One region of the Caballeronia sp. ATUFL_M2_KS44 genome, then DNA from elsewhere that is predicted to be linked to it. Evidence: predicted binding sites of a transcription regulator. Region 1 holds the regulator's gene; each other region holds the start of a gene.
What was found. The regulator FNR, encoded in region 1, switches genes on or off when oxygen is low (the NO sensors DNR and NnrR bind a similar motif). The targets are predictions, from matches to a motif close to TTGATNNNNATCAA.

Region 1 (3,277 bases):
GGACAAAAATACGATTCCCAGCCAATGAGAAGAAGAGGCTAGGGTTTTCCACTAACGTCCACGGGCGACGCTGACTTCAGATGCGCTTCGGGCCGACAGCGACGCGCGCGTGGCCGTATCGAAACGTGCAAGGCTGAGCCAGGTCAATTCGAGCGATGCAATTAGCGGTACTGTCATCTCATCGCCATAGCGACGCCACGGAGCGCGGGATGAGAGCACGATCGTTTTGCGCCACGCTTGTCTTGAGCGCGCTGGCTGGCTGCTCGACGGATGCGCGCTGGAATCGCTTCAGCGAGACCGAGCCCGCGTTGCTGCAGGCGCGCGAATTCGCCGCCGTCGATTGTCAGGGGCCGGACGAGTGCTCGCTGCTCTGGACGCGCACGAAGGCATACGTCACGCGTTATTCGGCCACGCACATACGCTATGCCGATGAACGCGCCATCGAAACCGCGCGGCCGCTCGAAGCGGGCGTGGTGTACCTGTGGGCCACGCGCACGCCATCGGCGGAGAAGCGCGGGTGGGCGCGCATCAGCGTGAAGGCAATGTGCCGGGGCATGTACGCGATGGATGGCGGCCCCGGCTGGCTATACACGCAATGCGCGAGCGAGATACAGAAGGTCGAGATCCGGTTTCGCGGCTTCGTGCTCGCACCGGAGCGAGGTGCTCAGGACGATGCCGCGTGAAGCGGCGGCTCGGCCATGAAGAAGGACGAGGAGAGCGCTCATGGGGCTCGGAATGCAGATTGCGTATCGGGGGTTCGCCGGTTCGGACGACGCGGAGCGCGTGGCCGGCGTCGAACTGGTGCGGCTCGAACGCGCCGCGACCGATATTGCCAACAGCCATCTGACCGTCGAAGCGTATCGTGATCCATCGGGCGCGCGGCGCTACGATGCGCGGCTCGATCTCATCACGCGGGCGTTCGATCTGATCCCGGTGGAGCGCGGTTCGGACGCGGACGTGTGCATCGCGATTCATCGTGCGTTCGACAACGCCATGCGCCTGCTCGAACAGCGGCACGTGTCTTCCGCATGATCTTCTATGCGCTCGCGTTGCGTCCCGGCATCGCGCCCGGGTTCGTCATGCATCACGATGCGTGTCCGGTTCGATCGTGTCCTTAGCGTGACGTCGCGACTAATGACGCAACACCCATTCGACGAGCACATGCGCATCTTCCGGCGAAAGCGCGCCGCCGCGTTCGGCGGGCATCGGCATGGCCATGTCGCCCCAGTGTGTGCGGCCGCCCGCGCGCAGCTTGTGCTCCAGCATGGCTTGCGCTTGCGGATCGTCGCGATACCGGTTTGCGATCTGCTGGAACGATGGCGCAAGAAACGGCGCGTCGTTGGTATGGCAGAACATGCAGTGTTGCTGATCGATCAGCGCGCTCGGTTCGGATTGCGCCAGCGCGCGCGATGCGCACGACATGAGAACGGCAAGCAGCGCAGCGAATGCACGATGACGAGAAAGAGCGAGAAGCATGGCGCGCAACGAATGAAGGTACGCACCGATGATGCGATCCGCGGCCGCGAGGCTCGTTGATCTGCATCAACGGCGCATAGCCAAGCGCAATCGCGCGTCAAACGCTTTCGAGGCTCGCCTGATTCAGTATGCGCACTTCCTTGCCGCGCGCATCGACCACGCCCGCCTTTTGCAGCTTCGAGAACATGCGGCTCACGGTTTCGAGCTTGAGGCCGAGATAGCTGCCGATCTCCTCGCGCGTCATCCGCAGCACGAATTGCGCGGGCGAATAGCCGCGCGCCTTCATGCGCGCCGAGATGTTGAGCAGGAACGCAGCGACGCGCTGTTCCGCCGACATCGTGCCGAGCAGCATCATGAGATTGGACTCACGCACGATCTCGCTGCTCATCAGGCGATGCACGTGATGCTGGATCGCCTTGACTTCGCGGCAAAGCAGTTCGAGCAGATCGAACGGAATGATGCAGACGACGCTGTCTTCGAGCGCGAGCGCGTCGCACGTGTGGCTGTCGGAACTCACGCCGTCGAGTCCGAGCGCATCGCCCGCGAGATGAAAGCCCGTGACCTGCTCGTTGCCGTCGCGATGCACGACGACGGTCTTGAAACAGCCGCTGCGCACGGTGTAGACGCTCTGGAATGCATCGCCGGAGCGATAGAGCGTCTCGCCGCGCCGCACGATGCGCGTCGCGCAGATGATCGCGTCGAGCCGTTCGCATTCGTCCGGCGAGAGAGCGCTCGGCATGCAGACACGCTGCATCGAGCAAGTCGAGCAGCGCATTCCCTGGCGTGTTGCGCGCTGCGATGAGTTGTCCGCGATCTGAAACGCGCGACGCGGCGCGGGTGCTTCGTTGTGGCCGACGATGGGTCTGGCTTCGCTTATGGGAAACATGCTGCGCCTCCGGTCGAACGTTGGTTCGCGCGCACCGTGGTGCTTCCGGCGCGGCCGATGAATCCATGCGTTCGATTATCGGCTGCGTAAATTCCGAAATGAATCGGCGGTGGCGGAAACTTCCGTAGGCGCTTCGGCAGGCGTGTAGGGAAATCCTGACGGACGAAATTCAGACGTCGTCGTTCTCGTCGTCGAACAGATGATGCTTGACGGCATAGCGCACGAGCGCCGCTTCATGCGGCATCTGCATCTTCTCGAGAATGCGCGCCTTGTACGTGCTGATGGTTTTCGCGCTCACGCACAACGCTTCGCCGATCTGGTTGATGGATTCGCCTGCGCACAATCGGCGAAACACCTCGTGCTCGCGATCCGACAGGCGCTGGTGCGGCAACGCATCCGCCGGTTCCGTCAGGCTTTGCGCGAAGCGCTCGGCCATCGCGAGGCTCACGTATGCGCCGCCCGCCGCGACCTTCGTGACGGCGGAGACCAGTTCCGCGCTGGCGCTTTCCTTCGTGAGATAGCCCGATGCACCGGCCTTGAACGCGCGCGCGGCATATTGCTGCTCCGCATGCATGGTCAGCACGAGAATGCGAAGCGCGGGAATTTCGTCCTTGATCTGTTTGAGCAGTTCGAGGCCGCTGCGGCCCGGCATCGAGAGATCGAGCACGAGCACGTGAGCCGGCGTGGAGCGCACGAGGGCGAGCGTGCCCGGGCCATCGCTCGCTTCGCCGGCCACCTCGAAGCTGCTTGCGTTGGCGAGAATGTGGCGCAGTCCGTCGCGTACGAGCGTGTGGTCGTCCGCGATCAGCACTTTCGTCGTCATGGTTGCGATTCCTTTTCGTGCACCGCTTCTCGGGGCAGGACCACGGTCAGGACGAAGCCGTTGTCCGGCATCGAATCGACGCACACGCGGCC
Region 2 (3,277 bases), on a different contig from region 1:
AGTCGCGACGCGCATCCGACGATGCACGTCTGAAGGGTCTTCCCGATGTCCACTACGGACCGAAGCTGCGGCTCTTTGCCGATTACACCTGGTGGGCCTTCACCGGCGCGGCGGCCGTCTATCAGGACATCGCCGGCACTGGACAAGGTCTGACCGCAACGGTCGATGCATTCGCGTCGGCACCGCTCGGCAAGCTGCTCATTTCCGTGGGGCCGGGCGTAACTTGGGCGAACGCGACCTATACGAGGACTTTCTTCGGCGTGAACTCGCAGGAAAGCGCGGCGTCGGGTCTGCCTCAATATGCAACGAGTTCCGGCTTGCGCGATGTTCACATGAACGTGAACGCCACTTATCAATTCGACTCGCACTGGTCAGCAAACGTCACGGCGGTGATCGGACGCCTCGAACATTCGGCAGCGAACAGCCCTATTACGGAGCGCCGTCTCGATCTCAACGGCATGGCGTCTGTGCTGTATCGGTTCTAGGCCCGCGCGATAAAAGCGGCATCCTCTTACATGATCTCGTCCGAATCCATTGACGCACTACTCGCGCGCCGACTGCAAACGCAACGTGAAGCGTTTCTGCGCGATGGCCCTCCTTCCGCGAATCGACGACGCAACGACCTGACAAAGCTCAAGCGTGCGCTCATCGCTCGCAGGAGCGACATCGAGCGCGCGATACAAGCGGACTTCGGTCATCGCGCGACGCACGAGACCGCGATCATGGAGTTGCTCACGCTCGTGAATGGAATCGACTATTTGCGGCGGCGTCTACACCGCTGGATGCGTCCGGAGCGGCGACCTACGCCATGGCAACTGCAGCCCGCTCGCAGCTACGTGCTGTATCAGCCCGTCGGAGTCGTCGGCATTGTGGCGCCGTGGAACTATCCGTTGTCGTTGGCGCTGATGCCTTTGGCCACTGCGCTGGCAGCCGGCAATCGCGCGATGATCAAGCCATCCGAATCGACGCCTGCCACGAGCGCGCTGCTCGAAGCCATCTTGAGCGAGCTATTCGACAAGGAACAGGTCGCTGTGGTCACTGGCGATGCGATCGTGGGCGCCGCGTTTTCCGCGCTGCCATTCGATCATCTGTTATTCACCGGCAGTACCGAAGTCGGCCGCAAGGTCATGCAAGCGGCCGCGGCCAATCTCGTTCCTGTGACGCTGGAACTGGGCGGCAAGTCGCCCGTGGTCATCGAACCGGGCCACGGCGAAGCGGCGGCCGAGAGCATCGCTTATGGCAAGCTCGCCAACGCGGGACAAACGTGCATCGCACCGGACTATGTGCTGTTGCCCCAGCAAGAGATGGATACGTTCGTCGATGCCTACGATCGCGCCGTCAGGCGGCTGTACCCCGAAGGGCCGGATAGCGTGGATTACACATCGATCATCGACGAGCGGCATCATCGGCGTCTCTTGACGCTCCTGGACGATGCGCGGAAGAAGGGTGCGCGAATCATCGAAGTCGGCAATCGGCAACGCAATGCACGCAATGCACGCGATGCCATGCGCAAATTAGCGCCTGTGCTCGTTACCGGCGCGACCGATGACATGCTCATCATGCAGCAGGAAATCTTCGGGCCGCTGCTGCCCGTGCTCACATATGAAGATATCGACGAAGCGATCGATTTCATCAACGCGCGTCCGCGTCCGCTTGCGCTCTATTCTTTCGGCGCGCAAGGCGCGAGCCGCGAGAAACTGCTGACGCGGACCACCGCCGGCAATGTCACCATCAACAACACGTTGATGCACTACGCACAAGATGCTCTGCCCTTCGGCGGAATCGGCCTTAGCGGAATGGGCGCTTACCACGGCGTAGAAGGCTTTCGTGCGTTGAGTCACGCCAAGGGCATTCTGGTGCAGTCGCGCTGGCAGCTCGGCAAATTACTTCGTCCACCTTACGGTTTCATCGCGAATGCCATCATCAAGGCGATGCTCCGTTAGCGCAACGCATCGGTGTTTCAATTGATCTGAATCAAGAGCCGATTCCGACGCCGCGCCGGAACGGATGAATCGCTCGCGCCGTCGCCCTGCCATTGACCTGAATCAACGCGATCCACGATCGGCGTCTCTAGACTGATGCCAACGTGAATCACGATCCGACTCAAGGAGCCACGCGATGAGCTACAAGACTGTTCTCGTGCACCTCGACACCAGCGCGCGCGCTCACCCGAGGCTCGAAAGCGCGTTGCAACTGGCGAAGCGTTTCGACGCACATGTTATCGGGCTCTTTGCCGTGTACGAACCGGAAACGCGCGCGTTCGCCATCATGGCCGGCACGGCCTCGTATTACGAGCAGCACGCGGCCACGCGGCTCGAGCAGCGCGGCGCGATCGAACGCCTCTTTCACGCCGAAGTGAAGCGTGCGGGCGTGACGGGCGAATGGATCGAAGCCCACGAACCGGCGACCCATGCGGCACCGCATTTCGCGCGATGCGCCGATCTCGTCGTCGCCAGTCAGGACGATCCGGACGATCCCGAGTCGTATGTCGGCGATCACTTTCAGGAGACGCTCGTCCTGTCATCCGGGCGCCCGGTCCTGCTGCTGCCTTACACGGGCTTCTTCCCTTCCATGGCCAATCATCCGATGATCGCGTGGGACGGCAGCCGCGAGGCAACGCGAGCCGTCCACGATGCACTTCCTTTGCTCAAGACGGCCGAGCGCGTGAGCATCGTCACCATCGACACGACGCAAGGCGAAGCGCGCGACGAACGCATTGCGGGCGCGGATATCGCCGCGTGCATCGCGCGGCACGGCGTGAAGGCCGAAGTGTCGTCGAGCGCAATCGCGGATGAAACATCGGTCGGCGAATTGCTGCTCTCGCGCGCCACGGATCTCGGCGCCGATCTCGTCGTCATGGGCGGCTATGGACACGCACGCTGGCAGGAACTCGTGCTCGGCGGCGCCACGCGAACCTTCCTCGCATCGATGACGGTTCCCGTGCTCATGTCTCATTGAGGCGATGCGCTCATCAAGGAGGCCGATCATGAACTGGAAGACCATCCTCGTTCACTTGGACAACAGCCGGCGCTGCGATGCGCGCACGCAGCTTGCGTTCGATCTCGCGCGTCGCTTCGACGCTCATGTCATCGGGCTGTATCTCGTCTGTCAGGACCTGGCTCATCATCTGTTCGGTCCGGCGCAACGTGTCGAACGAAGCAACTATGAGAGGCAACAGCGCGCGGCGCTCGATCACGCGCACGAGGCGTTCGAGCATGCGGCGCAACTGGCCGGCGTCACCGCTGAATGGCGCGCGCCGACGGGCTCCGTCATCGAC
Region 3 (3,277 bases), on a different contig from region 1:
CGACGGCGCCCATCGGCAATTCGATCCACACGTGCGGCGTCGATGCCCGCGCGAACGACAGCGCCACCGACGCCAGCAGCAAGAGCGAGAAACCGATGGTCAGAATCAGCGTCGGCTTGCGCAAATGAATGACGATGCGCGTATTGATGAAGCTGCCGAGCGCGATGCACGCGGCAATCGGCGTCGCGAGCAGACCCGCGTCCTGCGGCGACAGCCCGAAACCGCCTTGCAGCAGGAGCGGCGCGAAGAAGATCAGCGAGAACATGACGAAGCCCGCGAGGAACGACAGCGTGAACAGCGTGACGAGATGCGGATCGCGGAAGATGTCGAGCGGGATGATCGGGTGCGTCGCGCGCCGCTCGCAGACGAGAAGCGCCGCCGCGCCGGCGATCACCGCGCAGCCGAGCGCGATGTTTCCGGCAGAGAGACCCGTCTTCGGCACCGACTCGATCAGCGCCTGAAATCCGCCGAGCACGAGCGCGACGAGCGCGGCGCCGAGCCAGTCGATCTTCACGCCGCCCTCGCGCGGCCGGTGCAGATTCGGCAGATGCGACCAGATGAAATACAGCGCCGCCGCGCCGACCGGCAAATTGATGAGAAACGTCGAGCGCCAGCCCCAGTGCTGGCTCATCCATCCGCCGAGCGACGGCCCCGCCGCCGTGCCGATGCCGTACGCCGCCGCGAGCACGACCTGCCATCGCACGCGCGTGCGCGGATCGGGGAAAAGATCGGGAATCGCGGCGAACGCGGTGCCGACCATCATCCCGCCGCCGACGCCTTGCAGCCCGCGCGCCAGCACCAGAAACAGCATGTTCGGCGCGAGCCCGCACAAAACGGACGCGAGTGTGAACGTCACGACCGCCGCGATGACAAACCGCTTGCGGCCGAAGTAATCGCCGAGCCGCCCGAACACCGGCACCGTGACGACGGACGCCAGCAAATAAGCGCTCGCGATCCACGCGTAGTATTCGAAACCGTGCAGTTCCGCGACGATCGACGGCAGCGCCGTGCTCACCACGGTCTGATCCAGCGCGACCAGCATGTTGACGAGTCCGATGCCGAGCATCGCGTAAAGGGCGGTCCGGAACGCGAGCGCGTGCGGCTGGGGTTCGGTCATGCGGTCGTCGGTCATGCGGCTGTCTTAAGCGGGCGCTGAGTCAGTGGAAACACGGATTGTACGGCGTCGCCTGCGACAGATCGACTCATCGCAAAATTGCCGCCCGCTGATTTGCATGAAGGCCGCACCGCCGCGATATGCTCGATCATTCCACCCGAAGAGGAACACGCCATGTTCAAACGCATCATCGTCGCCATCGACGGCAGCCGCACTTCGCAAGGCGCCTTCGAAGCCGCGCTCGATCTCGCCGCCACGCATCAGGCCGTCGTCCAGGCGTATTACGTCGTCGAAAGCGGGCCGATGTACATGGACGTCCCCGGCTACGATCCGTCCGTGTTGCAAAAAGGCCTCAGCGAACAGGGCGCGATGGTCGCGCGCGAAGCCGCCGACGCGATGAAGGCGCGCGGCGTCGCGGGCGATGTCGTGACCGTCGATGCCACCGCCAGCGACGATATCGCGTCGCTCGTGATCGACGCCGCGCGCGCGTTCAACGCCGATCTGCTCGTCATGGGCACGCACGGCCGCAAGGGCTTCAAGCGGCTGATTCTCGGCAGCGTTGCGGAGCGTTGTCTGCGTCAGGCCACCTTGCCGGTGCTGTTGGTGCCATCGGCGGCAGCCATCGAAGGCGACGCTATTACCGCGTGATGTAAAAGTTGTGCAAGCGCCGGGGGCGCGGCATTTTTTCGCGCGGTCGGTGTCGCGGGCTATGGGACAATCAATTTGTCATTCATCAAGAAACCGAGCTCGCCATGTCTGATCCGACTCCCACCCGGCGGCAAGCGGCACACTGCTCCAGCTGTGCAATGCGCCATCTGTGCATGCCCGAAGGTCTGTGCGCCAGAGACGTCTCCAAGCTGGAACACATCATCTCCGTCACGCGCAAGATCCGGCGCGGCGATGCGCTGTTTCGCACCGGCGACACGTTCGATTCGCTCTACGCCGTGCGCTCCGGCTCGCTGAAAACGGTCGTCACGCACGACGGCACGCGCGACGGCGGACGCGAGCGCGTTACCGGCCTCTTGCTTGCGGGCGATGCGCTCGGTCTCGACGGCATCGGCGACGGGCAACACACCTGCGACGCCGTCGCGCTCGAAGACAGCTCCGTCTGCGTCGTGCCTTACGCGCTTTTCGAGCGCATGTGCCGCGAAACGGACGCGCTTCAGCGGCGCATGCATCGCATGATGAGTCAGGCGATCAACCGCGAGGCGGAACACGTCGTGCGGCTCGGCATGCTGCGCGCGGACGAGCGCGTCGCGCGCCTGTTGCTCGACATGTCGGCGCGGCTCGCACGGCGCGGCTACGCCACAGCCGAATTCACGATGCGCATGACGCGCGACGACATCGGCAGCTATCTTGGCATGACGCTCGAAACGGTGAGCCGCACGCTGTCGCGCTTCGACAAGCTCGGACTCATCGAGGCGCAGGGCAAGTCCATCCGTATCTGCGATTTCGACGGTTTGCGCGGCATTTGACGTTCACCTGAACGCGCGGTCGTTTGTTCGCCGTGCATGAACAAACGACGCTTGGCACGGACTTCGCTACTCACTAGCTCTTTTTCATGCACCGGCGCGGCGCTTTGACGCCAGCTCCGGTGATATGCAATGCTTTCGGCTTGCACCGGAGATAGAGCGAAATGAATCGCGAACCTTCCCTGCGTCATCCTCTGCTCGACCGTCTCGCGGAAGCGCGCCGCGTGACCGACGAACTTTTCGATATCGTCAAACCCGAGCATCTCTACGATCGGCCGATTGCCGAACGGCATCGCATCGTTTTCTATATCGGGCATCTCGAGGCGTTCGACCGCAATCTGTTCGACAAGCGCCTGTTCGACTTGCCGGACATCAATCCCGCCTACGACCAGCTTTTCGCGTTCGGCATCGATCCCGTCGATGGCGGATTGCCGACGGATCAGCCCGCCGACTGGCCTTCGCTCGACGAAGTGCGTGGCTACAAGGCGCAAGTGCGCGCGGACATCGACGCGCGTTTCGATCCGATCAGGCTCGTCGCACAGCCCCTTTCCGCCGATGAACCGGCCGCGAAGCTGCTCGAAGTGGCAATCGAGCATCGGCTGATGCACGCCGAAACGCTCGCGTACATGTTGCATCAATTGCCGGTCGACCGAAAAATCGCGCCGGTCAACGCGGCATCCGAACGGACATC

Region 2: the regulator FNR is predicted to act here: its motif matches at 1,965-1,978, upstream of NCR39_RS28155 (universal stress protein).
Region 3: the regulator FNR is predicted to act here: its motif matches at 1,224-1,237, upstream of NCR39_RS19510 (universal stress protein).

The regions. Positions count from the first base shown of each region.
Region 1 covers NZ_JALQEA010000051.1:466,952-470,228, forward strand. Annotated here, with positions in the region: gene NCR39_RS22850 (hypothetical protein) at 210-683, shown strand; gene NCR39_RS22855 (hypothetical protein) at 724-1,032, shown strand; gene NCR39_RS22860 (c-type cytochrome) at 1,132-1,422, opposite strand; gene fnr (fumarate/nitrate reduction transcriptional regulator Fnr) at 1,574-2,362, opposite strand; gene NCR39_RS22870 (response regulator) at 2,532-3,185, opposite strand; gene NCR39_RS22875 (PAS domain-containing sensor histidine kinase) at 3,182-3,277, opposite strand, start outside.
Region 2 covers NZ_JALQEA010000067.1:111,089-114,365, reverse strand. Annotated here, with positions in the region: gene NCR39_RS28165 (MipA/OmpV family protein) at 1-485, shown strand, start outside; gene NCR39_RS28160 (coniferyl aldehyde dehydrogenase) at 516-1,943, shown strand; gene NCR39_RS28155 (universal stress protein) at 2,119-2,958, shown strand; gene NCR39_RS28150 (universal stress protein) at 2,987-3,277, shown strand, end outside.
Region 3 covers NZ_JALQEA010000045.1:59,888-63,164, forward strand. Annotated here, with positions in the region: gene NCR39_RS19505 (MFS transporter) at 1-1,066, opposite strand, end outside; gene NCR39_RS19510 (universal stress protein) at 1,289-1,762, shown strand; gene NCR39_RS19515 (helix-turn-helix domain-containing protein) at 1,867-2,589, shown strand; gene NCR39_RS19520 (SUMF1/EgtB/PvdO family nonheme iron enzyme) at 2,751-3,277, shown strand, end outside.